DNA from 3 places in the Burkholderia sp. Tr-20390 genome. Region 1 is predicted to be linked to each of the others. Evidence: predicted binding sites of a transcription regulator. Region 1 holds the regulator's gene; each other region holds the start of a gene.

Region 1 (4,413 bases):
GCCGCCGGCTGCCGCGGGTGCCCGAAGGCGCGCCGCGGCAGCCGGCGATCCCGCGCCGTGCCGCCGTACCGGGTGCGCGCGGGTGACGCGCGCCCGGCACCGCGGCAGCGGCGCATCGGATCAGTAGCGGTAGTGGTTCGGCTTGAACGGGCCGTCCTTCTGCACGCCGATGTACGAAGCCTGCTCGTCCGACAGCACGGACAGGTTCGCGCCGATGCGCGCGAGGTGCAGGCGCGCAACCTTTTCATCGAGGTGCTTCGGCAGCACGTACACCTTGTTCTCGTACTCGTTGCCGCGCACGAACAGCTCGATCTGCGCGAGCGTCTGGTTCGCGAACGAGTTCGACATCACGAACGACGGGTGGCCGGTCGCGCAGCCGAGGTTCACGAGGCGGCCTTCCGCCAGCAGGATCACGCGCTTGCCGTCCGGGAAGATGATGTGGTCGACCTGCGGCTTGATGTTTTCCCACTGGTACTGGCGGGTCGACGCAACGTCGATTTCCGAGTCGAAGTGGCCGATGTTGCAGACGATCGCGTTGTGGCGCATCGCCTTCATGTGATCGTGGTTGATCACGTGGTAGTTGCCGGTGGCCGTCACGAAGATGTCGGCCTTGTCGGCCGCGTATTCCATCGTCACGACGCGGTAGCCTTCCATCGCCGCCTGCAGCGCGCAGATCGGATCGATTTCGGTGACCCACACGGTCGCGCCCAGGCCGCGCAGCGATTGCGCGCAGCCCTTGCCCACGTCGCCGTAGCCCGCGACGACCGCGACCTTGCCCGCGATCATCACGTCGGTCGCGCGCTTGATGCCGTCGACCAGCGATTCACGGCAGCCGTACAGGTTGTCGAACTTCGACTTGGTGACCGAATCGTTCACGTTGAACGCCGGGAACGGCAGGCGGCCGTCCTTTTCCATCTGGTACAGGCGGTGCACGCCGGTCGTGGTTTCTTCGGTCACGCCCTTGATGTGCGCGAGGCGCGTCGAGTACCAGGTCGGGTCCGCGTCGAGGTGCTGCGCGATCGACTTGTACAGCGCGACTTCTTCCTCGTTGGTCGGCTTCGCGATCACCGAACGGTCCTTCTCGGCCTTCGCGCCGAGGATCAGCAGCAGCGTTGCGTCGCCGCCGTCGTCCAGGATCATGTTCGCGAATTCGCCGTTCGGCCATTCGAAGATGCGGTGCGAGAACTCCCAGTATTCGTCGAGCGATTCGCCCTTGAACGCGAACACCGGCGTGCCGGCTTCGACGATCGCGGCAGCGGCGTGGTCCTGCGTCGAGAAGATGTTGCACGAGGCCCAGCGGACGTCCGCGCCGAGCGCCTTCAGCGTCTCGATCAGCACGCCCGTCTGGATCGTCATGTGCAGCGAACCGGCAATGCGCGCGCCCTTCAGCGGCTGCTGCGCCTTGTATTCGTCACGGATCTGCACGAGGCCCGGCATTTCGGTCTCGGCGATGTTCAGTTCCTTGCGGCCCCAGCCGGCCAGCGCCATGTCGGCGACGACGTAATCGTTGGAAGCTTTGGAATCGATAATGGCGTTCATCACGCCCTCCTTTCTAAAAAGTTTCTAGATTGGTGACGTGAGCGCCGTTCAGGAAGCGGGGCCGACGCGGTTGTGCCGCACGGCTGCTTGGTGAAGCCTTCCGAGCCTGGCGGACGCAGGGTGGTCCGTCGCAACGCTCCTCGGAAAGCGGAGAGGATTGTAGCAAATCGGCGCGCAGAATGCGCAAGCACGCACACACGTGGCGCGCACCCGGCACACGCGCGCGGCGTCGGCGCGCGCGGCCTTCAGTAAAGGGTCAGGACTCCGCGCCGACCCACGCCTGTTCGCGCAGCCGTGCGCGCAGGCGCGCGACGGCCTGGCTGTGCAGCTGGCACACGCGCGATTCGCTCACTTCGAGCACCGCGCCGATCTCGCGCAGATTCAGACCCCGTTCGTAGTACAGCGACATCAGCAGCTTCTCGCGCTCCGGCAGCCGCTCGATCGCCTCGACGAGCGCTTCGCGCAGGTGCTCGTCGAGCAGCGCCGACAGCGGATCGGCGTGATCGACGCGGTAGCGGTCGAGGAACGGCTCGTCGTCGGCCGCGCGGTCGAAATCCTCGTAGTAGATCAGCTGGCTGCCGTGCAGGTCCTGCAGCATCCCCTGGTATTCGTCGAGCGGCATGTTCAGGTGCTGCGCGATCTCGGTCTCGCTCGCCGAGCGGCCGAGATGCTGCTCGACCTGGTGCACCGCGTGCTCGACCTCGCGCGACGTCTTGCGCAGGCTGCGCGGCAGCCAGTCGTTGCTGCGCAGCTCGTCGAGCATCGCGCCGCGGATACGCTGCGTCGCGTAGGTCTCGAACTGCGCGCCCTGGTCTTCCTTGTAGCGGCCGGCCGCGTCCATCAGGCCGATCATGCCGGCCTGGATCAGGTCGTCGAGGTCGACGCTCGCCGGCATCTTCGCGACGAGCTGCAGCCCGAGGCGTCGCACGAGTGGCGCATATTGCGCGAGCACGTCGGCCTGGGACATCTTTCCTTGAGCGTTGTACATCATGGCTCTCTCCTTGCGGTGGCGCTCACGCGGCGTGTGCCGCGCCCGCCTCATACGACGGCTTGCCGCCCGCGTGCACGGCACGGCCCGCACCCGAACGCGGGCGCATCGGCCAGTACAGCAGGTCGGCGGCAATCTGCCGGTAGTCACGCGCGGCGGCCGACGACGGGAACGCGTCGACCGCGGCACGCGTCAGCTCGCGCGCATGCTCGACGAGCGGATCGGCGCTCACGCAGCCCGCGTCGGCGATCGACACCGTCAGGTAGCGGCTCGCGACGCCCGCGAGGTTGTCGAACGCCGTCTTCGCGTCCGCGTGGCTGCCGACGTGATTGGTCAGCACCCGGAACTGCGCGAACGCGTGCGCGAAATGCAGCCGCTTCATGCACGCATACGCCTCGGTGATCGCCTGCGCGGCGACCCGCGTGACGACCAGCACGTCGTGCGCTTCGCGGGCGAGCGCCGAGAACGAACCGTCGCCGCCGAGCTGCGCGTCGACGAGGACGATGTCGGCCGGGCCGTCGATGAAATCGCTCAGCTGCGCGTCGGTGTAGCCGGTGCGCGCGAGCCGCGCCGCGGCGCACAGGCCGAAGCCGGCCGCGACCCGCGTGCGCTCGCCGTCGCGCAGCCACGCGCCCGCCAGCGTCGCGCTGGCCGAATGCACGTCGGCACGCTCGTCGACGACGAGCACATCCTTGCCGAGCGATGCGAGCGCCGCCGCCAGGTTCACGACGGTGGACGTGCAGCCGACCCCCGCCGGCCCGCCCGCCACCGCGACGATGCGTGACGCGCGCCCGGCCAGCAGGCGCCGCAGCCCTTCGGCCTGGTCGATGATTCGTTTATCCAAATCGCACCTCGTGAAGCTCGGCGGTGGAACGTGCGGTCAGTGCGGAAAGCAGCGTCGGCATGTCCTCGTCTTGCGGCACGAAGGGCGAGCCGTCACGCGGTACACAGAACGCGCTCTTCAGCAGGAATTTGGTCGACGCGACGTACAGGTTCTCCGGCACCTTCTGGCCGGTCGACACGTAATGGATCGGCAGCTTGTAGCGGATCACCGTGTCGAGCACGCCGCCGAGGTGGGTCGCCTCGTCGAGCTTCGTGAGGATGCAGCCGGCCAGGTCCGGATGCTCGCCCGCGCTGCGGTACGCCTGCACGACTTCGTTGAGCGTGTCGCCGTGGCTGGTCGCGTTGAGCAGCAGCAGGCGCTGCACCGGCGCGTTCGCCCCGTGCAGCATCGCGATCTGGTCGGACACCGCGCGGTCGCGCTGGCTCATGCCGATCGTGTCGATCAGCACGATGTGCTTGTTGCGCAGCTCGGACAGCGCGAGCGCGAGGTCGCCCGCATCCTTCACCGCGTGCACGGGCACGCCGAGGATCTTGCCGAAGATGCGCAGCTGCTCGTGGCCGCCGATCCGATAGCTGTCGGTGGTCAGCAGCGCGACCTTGCTCGCACCGAAGCGCATCACGCAGCGCGCGGCCAGCTTCGCGGTGGTGGTCGTCTTGCCGACGCCCGTGGGCCCCATCAGCGCGAACACGCCGCCGCGCTCCATCAGCGCATCTTCGCTTTCGAGCACCGGCAGGTTCGACGCGAGCACCGACTGCGCCCATTCGGCGGCCTGTTCGAAGGTCTGCGCGCCGTCGCCGGCCGGCATGTTGTCGACCAGCATCCGCACGAGCTGCGCGGAGAAGCCGGCCGCGAACAGGTGCTTCGTCAGTGCGCCATGCACGGCGCTGCGACGCTGGCGGTCGTGCCACATCAGGCTGTCGAACTGCTCTGCCATCATCCCGCGCAGTTCGCCGAGCTCCTGCATCACCGTATCGTTGACGATCCGCTCGATGCGCGACTTCACGGCGTCGGCCACCGCGGCGGCCGCGTCGGCGGACAGGCG
Region 2 (6,463 bases), on a different contig from region 1:
CCAGGGCAACGAATTCGTGCGCTTCTCGGGTGTCGTGAACCCGAACACGATCTCGGGCGCGAACTCCGTCTACTCGACGCAGGTCGCCGACGCGAAGATCGAATACTCGGCGAAGGGCTACATCAACGAAGCCGAGACGATGGGCTGGCTGCAGCGCTTCTTCCTCAACATCGCGCCGTGGTGATGACGATGCAGAAGACGCTTCTCGACCGCCTGTCTGCCCGCATGCACGCCGCCGCGCGGCTCGCCGTCGCGCTCGTGGCGATGGCCTGCGCATTCGGTGCGGCGCCCGCGCACGCGGAACGCCTGAAGGATCTCGCGCAGATCCAGGGCGTGCGCGACAACCCGCTGATCGGCTATGGCCTCGTCGTCGGCCTCGACGGCACGGGCGACCAGACGATGCAGACGCCGTTCACGACGCAGACGCTCGCGAACATGCTCGCGAACCTCGGCATCTCGATCAACAACGGGTCGGCCAACGGCGGCGCGTCGCAGCTGAGCAACATGCAGCTGAAGAACGTCGCGGCCGTGATGGTGACCGCCACGCTGCCGCCGTTCGCGCGGCCGGGCGAGGCGCTCGACGTCACCGTGTCGTCGCTCGGCAACGCGAAGAGCCTGCGCGGCGGCACGCTGCTGCTGACACCGCTGAAAGGCGCGGACGGCCAGGTCTACGCGCTCGCGCAGGGCAACATGGCGGTCGGCGGCGCCGGCGCCAGCGCGAACGGCAGCCGCGTGCAGGTGAACCAGCTCGCGGCCGGCCGGATCGTCGGCGGCGCGATCGTCGAGCGTTCGGTGCCGAACGCGATCGCGCAGATGAACGGCGTGCTGCAGCTGCAACTGAACGACATGGACTACGGCACCGCGCAGCGGATCGTGTCCGCGGTCAACTCGAGCTTCGGCCCGGGCACCGCGACGGCGCTCGACGGCCGCACGATCCAGCTCGCCGCGCCGGCCGATTCGGCGCAGCAGGTCGCGTTCATGGCGCGGCTGCAGAACCTCGACGTCAGCCCGGACAAGGCCGCGGCGAAGGTGATCCTGAACGCGCGCACCGGCTCGATCGTGATGAACCAGATGGTCACGCTGCAGAGCTGCGCGGTCGCGCACGGCAACCTGTCGGTCGTGGTCAACACGCAGCCGGTCGTGTCGCAGCCGGGGCCGTTCTCGAACGGGCAGACGGTGGTCGCGCAGCAGTCGCAGATCCAGCTGAAGCAGGACAACGGCGCGCTGAAAATGGTGACGGCCGGCGCGAATCTCGCCGACGTCGTGAAGGCGCTGAACACGCTCGGCGCGACGCCCGCGGACCTGATGTCGATCCTGCAGGCGATGAAGGCCGCCGGCGCGCTGCGCGCCGACCTGGAGATCATCTAAATGGCAGCCAGTCTCCCGAACGCGAACGACCTCACGCAGCGCTTTGCGCTCGACGTGCAGGGTTTCGACGCCCTGCGCGAGCAGGCGAAGCAGTCGCCGCGGGCCGGCGCGAAGGCGGTCGCCGGCCAGTTCGACGCGATGTTCACGCAGATGATGCTCAAGAGCATGCGCGACGCATCGCCCGACGGCGGGCTGTTCGATTCGCATACGTCGAAGATGTACACGTCGATGCTCGACCAGCAGCTCGCGCAGCAGATGTCGACGCGCGGGATCGGCGTGGCCGACGCGCTGATGAAGCAGCTGCTGCGCAATGCGGGGCAGGGCGCGGGCAGCGATTCGGCGGCCGACGTCGGCGCGGCCGGGCTGGGCGCGGCCGGCTTCGGCGCGTCCGGCAACGAAGGTGGCCTCGCCGCGATGAACGCGATGGCGAAGGCCTACGCGAACTCGGCCAACAACGGCGGGCTCGCCGGCACGCGCGGCTATTCGGCCGGCAGCGCGCTGACGCCGCCGCTGAAGGGCGCGAGCGGCGTGCAGGACGCCGACGCGTTCGTCGACCGGCTCGCGGGCCCCGCGCAGGCGGCCAGCGCGTCGACCGGCATCCCGGCGCGCTTCATCGTCGGCCAGGCCGCGCTCGAATCGGGCTGGGGCAAGCGCGAGATCCGCGCGACCGACGGCTCGACGAGCTACAACGTGTTCGGCATCAAGGCGACCAAGGGCTGGACCGGCCGCACGGTGTCGGCGCTGACCACGGAATACGTGAACGGCACGCCGCGCCGCGTGGTCGCGAAATTCCGCGCGTACGATTCGTACGAGCACGCGATGACCGATTACGCGAACCTGCTGAAGAACAACCCGCGCTACTCGGGCGTGCTGAGCGCGAGCCGCAGCGTCGAAGGCTTCGCGCACGGGATGCAGAAGGCCGGCTACGCGACCGACCCGAACTACGCGAAAAAGCTGATCTCGATCATGCAGCAGATCGGCTGACGGCCCCCCGTCGGCTCCCGCCTGTTGCACCCTCTGGACCGCGCCCGGCAGCCCGCCGCGCGCGGTTTCAACGTTTGCGCGAAAAAAATCCCCAATTCGATCTAAACTTTCGGTCAGCACTGCCGCTAAGTGTGAGAGACCTGCGACCGGGCCCCCGTTCTGGCCCGGTTTTATTGCGCACCGGTTGCCCGGGCGCCCATGACAAGAATGACCGGCTAGCCATGAATATCGAAACGTCGACGGACCCCAGCCTGGATGCAGGCCACTCCGGGCCCGACTATGCCCGCCGCAATCCGCTGGAAATCGGCGTGCAGCTGCGCAACCTCGTCAATCGCGGCGATTTCCTGACCGTCCAGTATCCGGGCGGCCAGCTCGTCACGCGCCTGCTCGAGGTGGATGTCGGCGCGCGGACGTTTACGTTCGACTGGGGTGCGCTGGCGGAGCAGAACGCCAGCATCCTCGGCGCGTCGCACTGCACGTTCGCGGCCGCGCCGGAGGGCGTGCGCGTCGAATTCTCCACGGGCACGCCGCGCGAGACGCGCTACGAGGGGCTGCCCGCGTTCGTCGCCGATTTCCCCGACGTGCTGATGTGCATCCAGCGCCGCGAGTATTTCCGCGTCGATGCGCCGATCGTCGATCCGTTCCTGTGCCGCGGCAAGCTGCCGGACGGCGAAAGCTTCCTGTTCGAGGTGCATAACCTGTCGCTCGGCGGCGTGGGGCTGCGCACGGCCGACGAGCGCGTCGAGGCGCTCGAGGTCGGCACGTTGCTGCCCGACGTCGAGCTCGAGCTGACCGGCCACGGCAAGCTGTCGCTCGACCTGCAGCTCGTGTCGCAGCGTTCGACGCAGATGCCGAACGGGTCGCGGCGCTACCAGCTCGGCTTCCGCTACATGTCGCTGCCGGGCAGCGCGGAGAACACGCTGCAGCGGCTGATCACGCAGCTCGAGATGAAGCGCCGCTCGCTCGCGCGGGCCTGACGCGCAAGCGGCGGCCGGCCCCGCCCGGGGCGGCCCGCACGGCGTTTGCGGCACCCTCGGCCGCACGCCCGAACCGGCGACGCGCACGTGCGCGTCGCGCGTGCATTTTTTCCTCAATTTTTTCGATCGGCGGCCGTTATACCGGGAGTCACGCAACCCGGCGGCCGCGACGCGCGGCCGGCTCATCAGGATCGCGCATGTCCAACACACTCATGAACCTCGGCGTCAGCGGCCTGAATGCCGCGCTCTGGGGCCTCACGACGACCAGCAACAACATCAGCAACGCGGCGACGCCCGGCTATTCGGTCCAGCGGCCCGTGTATGCGGAAGCGAGCAGCCAATACTCGGGCAGCGGTTACATGCCGCAAGGCGTGAACACCGTCACCGTGCAGCGGCAGTACAGCCAGTACCTGAGCGACCAGCTGAACACCGCGCAGACGCAGGGCGGCGCGCTGTCGACGTGGTACACGCTCGTCGCGCAGCTGAACAACTACATCGGCAGCCCGACGGCGGGGGTCTCGACCGGGATCACGAACTACTTCACCGGGCTGCAGAACGTCGCGAACAACGCGTCCGACCCGTCGGTGCGGCAGACCGCGATCAGCAACGCGCAGACGCTGGCCAACCAGCTCAACGCGGCCGGCCAGCAGTACGACGCGCTGCGCCAGAGCGTGAACACGCAGCTCACCAGCACCGTGTCGCAGATCAACACGTACACCGCGCAGATCGCGCAGCTGAACCAGCAGATCGCGGCGGCGAGCAGCCAGGGGCAGCCGCCGAACCAGCTGCTGGACCAGCGCGACCTCGCGGTGTCGAACCTGTCGGGCCTGGCCGGTATCCAGGTCGTGCGCAACGACAGCGGTTACAGCGTGTTCATGTCGGGTGGCCAACCGCTCGTCGTCGCCGACAAGAGCTACCAGCTCGCGGCCGTCACGTCGCCGTCGGATCCGAGCGAACTGACCGTCGTGTCGCAGGGGATCGCCGGCGCGAAGCCGCAGGGGCCGAACCAGCCGTTGCCCGATTCGTCGCTGTCGGGCGGCACGCTCGGCGGCCTGCTCGCGTTCCGCAGCCAGACGCTCGACCCCGCACAGGCCCAGCTCGGCGCGATCGCGACCAGCTTCGCCGCGCAGGTCAACGCGCAGAACGCGCTCGGCATCGACCTGTCGGGCAACAAGGGCGGCAACCTGTTCACGACGCCGTCGCCGACCGTGTACGCGAACCAGGGCAATACCGGCAACGCGTCGCTGTCCGTGTCGTTCGCGAACGCGTCGCAGCCGACGACGAGCGACTACACGCTGTCCTTCGACGGCGCGAACTACACGCTGACCGACCGCGCGAGCGGCGCGGTGGTCGACCAAAAGGCGGGGCCGATGCCGGTTTCGCTCGGCGGGCTGAATTTCTCGGTCCCGTCGGGCTCGATGAGTGCCGGTGACAAGTTCACCGTGCTGCCGACGCGCGGCGCGCTGAACGGCTTCGGCCTCGCCACGACGAGCGCGTTGGCGATCGCGGCAGCCTCGCCGGCCGTCACGTCGGCGGCGAGCACCAACACCGGCACGGGCAAGATCACGCTGGGCGGCGTCACCGCGGGCTATCAAGTGCCGACGACCAAGCTGACCTATGACGCGACGGCGAAGACGCTGACGGGTTTCCCGGTCGGCACCACGGTGACGATCGGCACCACGCCGCCGACGTCGGTCACGATCAACAACCCGACGGACACCGTCCCGTACGACCCGGCGGCCGGCGCGACGATGACGATGTCGGGAACGGCCGCGGGCGCGCTCAACGGCGTGAGCGTCACGCTGTCCGGCGCACCGGCGACCGGCGACTCGTTCACGATCGGGCCGTATGCGGGCGGCACCAGCGACGGCTCCAACGCGCTCGCGCTGTCGAAGCTGGTCAACTCGAAGGCGTTCGGCAACGGCACGACGACGCTCACGGGCGCATATGCGAGCTACGTGAACGGCATCGGCAACACGACGACCCAGCTGAAATCGTCGAGCGCCGCGCAGACCGGGCTGATCGGCCAGATCACCCAGGCGCAGCAGTCGGTGTCGGGCGTGAGCACGAACGAGGAAGCGGCCAACCTGATGCAGTACCAGCAGTTCTACCAGGCGAACGCGAAGGTGATCCAGACGGCGGCGACGCTGTTCCAGACCGTGCTCGGCCTGTTCAATTGACCGGATTCGAGGGATAGAAGCGATGCGGATTTCCAGCGCCCAGTTCTTCCAGCTGAACGTTTCACAAATGAACGATCAGCAGGCCCAGCTTGCGCAGCTGTATCAGCAGATCTCGAGTGGCGTGAGCCTGCAGACGGCGGCGGACAATCCGGCCGGCGCGGCGCAGGCCGTGCAGCTGTCGATGACGTCGGCGACGCTGTCGCAGTACGCGACCAACCAGAACGCGGCGCTCGCGTCACTGCAGGCCGAGGACCAGACGCTGCAGAACGTGAGCACCGTGCTGACGAACACGCAGTCGCTGCTCGTGCGCGCCGGCGACGGTTCGATGTCCGACAGCGACCGCTCGGCGCTCGCCACGCAGCTGCAGGGTTACCGCGACCAGTTGATGACGCTCGCGAACACCAACGACGGCGCGGGCAACTACCTGTTCGCCGGCACGAAGAATTCGGCGGCGCCGTTTTCGACGACGCCGAGCGGCAGCGTCACCTATGTCGGCGACACCGGCACGCGCCAGGTGCAGATCGCCGATTCGAGCACCGTGTCGCAGGGCGACACGGGCGCGGCCGTCTTCATGTCGGTGCCGGCGATCGGCAGCTCGCCGGTGCCGTCGGCCGGCGCGGGCAACACGGGCACCGGCACGATCGGCGCGGTCACGGTGACGAACCCGTCGATCGCGACGAACGGCCATCAGTTCTCGATCAAATTTGGCGGCACGGCCGCCGCGCCGACCTACACCGTGACCGACAACTCGGTCAGCCCGCCCACCACCACGCCGGCGCAGGCTTATTCGTCGGGCGCGGCGATCTCGCTCGGCGGCGGAATGACGGTGGCGGTGTCGGGCACGCCGGCCGCCGGCGACACGTTTGCCGTTGCGCCGGCGCCGCAGGCGAGCGGCGGCTCTGACGTGTTCTCGACGCTCGACGCGATGATCGCGGCGCTGAAGACGCCCGTGAC
Region 3 (6,463 bases), on a different contig from region 1:
GGATCGCCGCGTAATCGGGCGCGCGCGGCCGTCCGGGGTTGACGGTGCGAGACGGGGAGCCGAACCCGGCGCATGCTCGCGCACTGCCGGGCGTGCGTGAGTGAGTGAGTGAGGCTTCCACGCGGGACACCGTGCGCGGCGGCGCGAGCCGGTCGATCCATTGACCGGCTCGCGCCGCGATGATCGCCAATCGGCCCGGACGCTCTTCACTTGTTCGCCAGCGTGCCGTTGCTGTTGGCCCCGCCGAACAGCCGCGTCAGGTACTGCGTGTTCGAGTTCATCTTGGCCATCAGCGCGTTGAGTGCCGTGAACTGCGCCTGGTACTGCTTGGTCAGTTGCGCGGCGTAGTCGGCCAGATTCGTCTGTTGCTGCGTGACGCGCTTCAGGTCGGCGCCCAGCGCGTTCGTGCGCAGGTCGATCATCCCGCCCCGCTTCGTGAAGGTCGCGATCTGGTCGGTCAGTTGCTTGCCTACCCCGTTCGTCGGGTTGAACAGGTGCGCGACCCCCGACGGGTTGTTGGTCAGCGCACTGTCGAGCTTCGCGCTGTCGGCCCTCAGCGTGCCGTCCTTCTCGAGCGAGACGCCGATCGCCGCCAGGTTCGTGTGCCCGTCGCCGTTCTTGTTGGGAACGCCGCGCGCGATGGTCGACGCGAGGGCGTTGCGGATCGTGTGCAGCGTCGAGTCGCCGATCAGCGCGCCCTGCGCGCTCGCCCCCGGCGTGTAGCTCGACAGCGCGCCCATCGTCTTGACGACGGCGTTGTACTGGTTCACGAAATTCGTGATCGTGGCCGCCTGCGACTTCGTGTCGGGGCTGATCGTCAGCGTCTGCGTATCGGTTGCGCTGACCGCAGCCGCCGACAAGTTCAGCGTGACGCCGTTCAGCACGCCCGACACCGAGTTGCTCGCGCTGGTCGACGCGATGCCGCTGACCGTGAACTTCGCGTCCTGCGCGACCGCGCTTTGCCGCCACGCGGCCGCGCTGTTCGCCGAGTCGATCTTCGACGGGCCGCCCTTCGTGTCGGCCGTCGACGTGACGCCGAGGTTCGACAGCCCGTTGTCGTTGGCCACGTTGCCGACCGCGACGCTGATCGTGCTCGCCGAGCCCGTCTTCGACGACGCGAGCACGAGGTGCGCGCCGTCGGTGCCGTTGATGACCGTCGCGCTGACCCCCGGGTTGTTCGCTGCGGAGTTGATTGCGGCCGCGATGCCTGACAGCGTGTTGTTCGTGCCGTTGACGTCGACTTTGAACGACTGGTTGCCGAGCGACAGCGTCAGGGTGCCGGTGCCGAGCGCCTTCTTCCCGTCGACGCCCGACGAAGCCAGCGCCTGCGCGGTCGCGATCTGCGTGACGCCGACCGTGTAGGTGCCGGCAACCGCGCCTGCACTCGGCGTCGCGGTCAGGCCCTTGCCGCTCGCGACCGCGGTGAACGTCGACTGCAGCGCGCCATTCGCCAGCGTGGCGAGGCCCGCTTCGAGCGCGCCCAGCGCGGACGACAGCGCGCCGAATGCGGAAATCTGCGTGGTGCCGGTCTGCTGCGACGCGGCGAGCGCCGCGGCCCGGCCGGCCGTCTTCGCGTTCACCAGCGTCGTGACGAGCAAGCCGACATCCATCGACCCATTGCCGGTCGAGCCGTTGATGATCGATTGCGCCGCCTGTTGCAACAGGCTGTTCGCGTTCGCGCTGCTGTTCACAGACATGTTCGTTGCCATGGGGAGTCTCCGGTTGAAAAGCGATCCCGCGACGAGCGGCTGGCGACGGCCTGCGGGCTGTGTCCGGAGCGACGCGTTCTGGAAGTCACGGGAATGTCGGGGAAATGTAAGGGCGTGCGCTATCGTATATTTAAATCCGTATTGGTTAGTAATTTTTTGTAATGATTGTTGGGAAAAGTGTGGATGGAAATGTCGTGGTGGAGTGGGGGTAAAGGTTTGCGATTTTTTGCCGTAAACGAATCATTTTTGATTGTGTTTATTAACGGATTTTTTGCTGGAATCGAGAACTTGCCGGGAGCGTGAATGCTTGATCGTTTTTTCGCTTGCTCGGCTAAACACCGGATCTATCGATAGTGCGCGGAAGGTGTTCTTCCCGGCAGCTATCGAGCTGAAATCCTTGAATGTGAGACGGCATCCGCGGTGGACGACATCAACCCGCTTGCCCGTGAAACGTTTTCGTTTGCCAAAACGCATTTCCAGGCCGGACGTCTTTGCCCCGAACGGAGGGCCTTCGCCGATTGGAAAGAAAGTCGAATTTGTAAATTAATTCACTGATGGCAGGTTTGTACACATAACGTATCGTCGAATCGCGATTGCGATATTTCGATTTGGCCTGTGATCGCGAATTGGCGATTCAATATCGACTGGATACGGAGGCCGGATATGAATGGGCGGTTTTCATGTCCTTGAAACACAACGGCAGATTCATTTGATCGGATTGATGGCTGCTGCGTGCGGCCTTGATTCGCTCGATTGTCCACTAGATTGTGACAGCGAATCTTGTTTTGAAGGATTGATGATTCGCAGGGAGACAGTAGACTGCATCCGTGCTTCGCCAGAACCGATCCGGAGCGCGCCGGGAGCGGCGCGATCAGGCGGATTCTTCGGCGGCGGGCCAGCCGGCTTGCTGTCCGAGTGTGCGAGGAGTGGTTCGTTGCCGACCTGGCGCGCCGATCTGGCGCGTATCGGCACCGGACGCATCAAACCGTCAATTCAAGGGTGATTGTCATGCGTTACGTTTCACTGGAGTCGAAGAAGGACGAGCTGTTGCTGGCGGCTCGCGTGCTGTTGATGATCCTGTTCGTGCTGTTCGGCTGGCAGAAGCTGAGCGGCTTCTCGGGCACGGTCGCGTACATGGCGTCGACGGGGAACCCGGCGCCCGAGCTGGCGGCCGCGATCGCGGTGGCGGTCGAGCTGGCCGGTGGCCTGCTGATCGCGATCGGCTTCTATACGCGTCCGCTCGCACTGGTGTTCGCCGCCTATACGCTCGCGACCGCGCTGATCGGCCATCGCTACTGGGCGCTGCAGGGGATGGAGCAATACATGGCGATGATCAACTTCTACAAGAACGTGAGCATCATCGGCGGGCTGCTGTTGCTCGCACTGACCGGGCCGGGGCGGTATTCGCTCGACCGGAAGTAACGCGGGACGCGGTTTTCCGCAGAGGTGACGGCCCGGTGCGTGCAAGCGCACCGGGCTTTGCTTTTGGGCGAGGTTCGTGAGGTGGCGGCGCCGCGGATTGCCCGCGCGCGGGCGGCCGCGCGGCGTGCCGATGTCGTCGGCAGGACGGGCGTCATCCCGGTGGACGGGGGGCGCCGTGCCGAGCGCCGGCCGCCGGTCGCGGCGCAAGTGATGCACGTGACGCGCGCCCGTCGCGGGGTTGCCGATCTGCCATCACGATGTACTGGCTGTCATACTCGGCTATGCTCCCCGCGACCCTGGCCCGAGTGTCGAACGCGACCTCGAGCACGTCCCAGTCACCCGAATGACCGCCCATGCCAAATCCGACCTCGTCGACTGACCTCCCGACCGTCCTCCTCATTGGTGCCGCCGGCCTCCTCGGCCGCGCGGTTGCCGCATCCCTGGCCCGTGAATCGTCGCTGAACCTCGTCGCAACGATCCGGAACCCGCAAGGCGCCGGCGCCAAACGCCTGGCGCTGCCCCCGGAAAACCTCGCCGAACTCGACGTCCTCGACGAGCCGGCCCTCGAACACCTCTTCGCCACTTGCCAACCGGCCGCCGTGATCATCTGCGCGGCCGAGCGCCGCCCGGATGTCTGCGAACGTGATCCTGCCGGCGCGCGGGCGATCAACGTCACGGCCCCGGCCCGCATCGGCGCGCTCGCCGCGCGCCACGGCGCATGGACGCTCGGCATCTCCACCGACTACGTTTTCGACGGCAAGGCGGCGCCGTACCGCGAGGACGCCGTACCGAACCCGCTGAACATCTACGGCCGCACGAAGCTCGAAGGCGAGGCGGCCCTGCTCGCCGCGTCGCCGCTGTCGTGTGTGTTGCGCCTGCCGCTGCTCTTCGGCCCGATCGTCGACTGGAGCGAATCGGCCGTCACGAGCCTCGTGCCGGCGATCGTCGCTTCCGCTCGGCCGGGCGCCGACGCGGTCGGCATGGACGCATGGGCGATCCGGTACCCGACGTTTACGCCGGATGTCGCGGACGTCATCCGCGACCTGACGCTGCGCCATCTCGCGGGTGCGTCGATCACGGGCCTTCGTCACTGGTCGGGCGAGGAGCCGATGACGAAGTACGACATCGCGCAGCGGATCGCGGCCGCGCTCGGCATCGACGCCGCGCTCAAGCGAATCGACCAGCCGACCGACGCGACACCGCGCCCCTATGACTGCCATCTGGACGCATCGAGCGTGCGCGCCGCCGGGATCGACCACGCGACGCCGTTCGATACCGCGCTGCGCGCCGTGCTGCGCGATGCGCCGCAGGGGCTGTAGGATCGGGCGCCCCGCGCGGCCCGTGCACACGCCCGTTGCGCCGGCCGCGCCATGAATGCCGTTCGCGACATTGCCGAAGACGTGCACGCATGGCGTCGCGGTGACATCGTGTTTCGTGAATCCGCTGGCGTGCGACGAAACCGGGACCCCCAGGCAACCAGCGGCCCCCATCTTCTTGTCGTCATTGAAGATCATTCAATGGCGAAGCCAATTATCAAGACCGACCGACGTGCGACAGAATGCGTACCAGGCTTTCCAGCATGGACACGAAGCATGCATTTCGACCACGCCACCATCGTTACCGATGACATTGACGGTACACGCCGCTTTTTCGATGAGGTCGTCGGTCTCGATACCGGGCCTCGACCGCCGTTCAGGGTGGATGGCTACTGGTTGTACCTCGATAGCCGCCCGATGATTCATGTCACGCGTGCAACGCTACCGGCGCACGCAGGCCGTAGCACGCCGCGCATCGATCACATTGCGCTTCGCGTCGACACGCACCGCGAATGGGCGACGTTGATCGATCGACTCTCCGGCAGTCGGATCGACTACTCGCTGAGTGAAGTGCCGTTGTCCAATGAGCTTCAGTTGTTCGTGTCCATTGCCCCGGGGGTTTCCGTCGAATTCGTGACGACGCTCGCAGCGGATGAGCAGCCTGGGATTCCGAACGGATGACCGGATCTGCCGAATCGTCTCGCGAAACCCATGACGCTTGCCGGCTTCGCCGGCGACAGCGGCGATTCGGCGTGGCGGCCGACCATCCTTGGCCGCAAGCGGTATTCAGAACATTTGGTGCGTGCGACGGGCACGGCTTCACGCTCGCGAGCACGCTTTTGATCGGAGGAAGCGAACGATGAAATTCGATGGACGAGACGTGCTGGTGGTCGGCGGAAGCTCGGGAATCGGCGAAGCGGCCGCGCGGGCCTTTGCGGCGGCCGGGGCGAGCGTGACGATCGCGTCGCGCGACGCGGCCAAACTGGCGGCGAGCGCAGCGAGGATCGGTCACGGCGTGCGAACCGGTGTGATGGACACGACCGACGACACGAGCGTACGTGCATTTTTCGAATCGGCGGGCGAATTCGACCACGTTGTCGTGTCGGCCGCGCAGACACCCACGGGGCCGGTGCGTGGTCTCGCGCTCGCCGATGCCTACGCGGCGATGGACAGCAAGTTCTGGGGCGCCTATCGCGTCGCGCGGGCCGTACGCATTCGGCAGGGCGGATCGCTGACGTTCGTGTCGGGCTTCCTGAGCGTGCGGCCGAGCAAGACCTCGGTCCTGCAAGGCGCGATCAACGCGGCGCTCGAATCGCTGGCGCGGGGGCTGGCGCTCGAGCTGTCGCCCGTGCGGGTGAATACGGTATCCCCGGGCCTGATCGCGACGCCGCTCTGGTCGAAGCTCGATGCGCAGGCGCGGGACAGGATGTACGAAGGCGCCGCGGCGCGCTTGCCGGCCGGCCGTGTCGGTCAACCCGAGGACGTTGCGAACGCGGTGCTCTACCTTGCATCGACCCCGTACGCGACCGGCTCGACGGTGCTGGTCGACGGTGGCGGTGCGATCGCGTAGCGGCCGGGGTGGTCGAAGGTCGAACCGCGATGCGTCGCCGTTGTCCGAGCGCCCGTGCCCGAATTCCGCGTGCCGTGTGCGGCGCCGGATGATCCCGGGTGCACGGGCGAGCATGAGCGTCTGCGCCGCCTTCGTTTCGGGGCGCACGCGTATTCAGGATGCCGTTAGCGCTTTCTGGTGCCCGCAGGCCGCGATGGCTTCGATGGGCGTACCGAATCGTTGTCCGGCATGTCGAGGCCGGACGAGCGGATCGTTCGCGACAACGCTTCTTCAAAACGCTCCTTGGCAGGCTTGAAGGTCTTGCCGCGACGCCAGCGCGACGCGGCGATGCGCGACAGGCCATCGTCCGCGATCGTCGTCGCCACTTCCCGCAGGCTGGCGGTCTTCCGGACCTTGCGACTGGCGGATCGACGCACCCGCGCCAGCCGTTCGATGCACAACGTTCT

What was found. Region 1 encodes FliA, which starts transcription of late flagellar genes. Its sites were predicted from a motif close to CTAAAGTTTNNNNNNNNNNNGCCGNTA; they were not measured.
Region 2: flgK (flagellar hook-associated protein FlgK) is a predicted target of FliA. The motif match lies at 3,442-3,468, and genes of this name have one in related genera.
Region 3: fliD (flagellar filament capping protein FliD) is a predicted target of FliA. The motif match lies at 1,817-1,843, and genes of this name have one in related genera.

Annotation. Positions count from the first base shown of each region.
Region 1 is NZ_JAAGPC010000258.1:42-4,454, reverse strand. Features, by position in the region: gene ahcY (adenosylhomocysteinase) at 121-1,539, opposite strand; S-adenosyl-L-homocysteine riboswitch at 1,572-1,687, opposite strand; gene G3N98_RS36385 (RNA polymerase sigma factor FliA) at 1,796-2,530, opposite strand; gene G3N98_RS36380 (flagellar biosynthesis protein FlhG) at 2,553-3,371, opposite strand; partial or broken gene flhF (flagellar biosynthesis protein FlhF) at 3,364-4,413, opposite strand, start outside.
Region 2 is NZ_JAAGPC010000193.1:5,692-12,154, forward strand. Features, by position in the region: gene flgH (flagellar basal body L-ring protein FlgH) at 1-184, shown strand, start outside; gene G3N98_RS33040 (flagellar basal body P-ring protein FlgI) at 184-1,368, shown strand; gene flgJ (flagellar assembly peptidoglycan hydrolase FlgJ) at 1,369-2,352, shown strand; gene G3N98_RS33050 (flagellar brake protein) at 2,574-3,329, shown strand; gene flgK (flagellar hook-associated protein FlgK) at 3,527-5,509, shown strand; gene flgL (flagellar hook-associated protein FlgL) at 5,532-6,463, shown strand, end outside.
Region 3 is NZ_JAAGPC010000044.1:31,662-38,124, reverse strand. Features, by position in the region: gene G3N98_RS14735 (dihydrodipicolinate synthase family protein) at 1-14, shown strand, start outside; gene fliD (flagellar filament capping protein FliD) at 207-1,709, opposite strand; gene G3N98_RS14725 (DoxX family protein) at 2,718-3,131, shown strand; gene G3N98_RS14720 (SDR family oxidoreductase) at 3,485-4,450, shown strand; gene G3N98_RS40335 (hypothetical protein) at 4,502-5,128, shown strand; gene G3N98_RS14710 (SDR family oxidoreductase) at 5,307-6,017, shown strand; gene G3N98_RS14705 (hypothetical protein) at 6,182-6,463, opposite strand, start outside.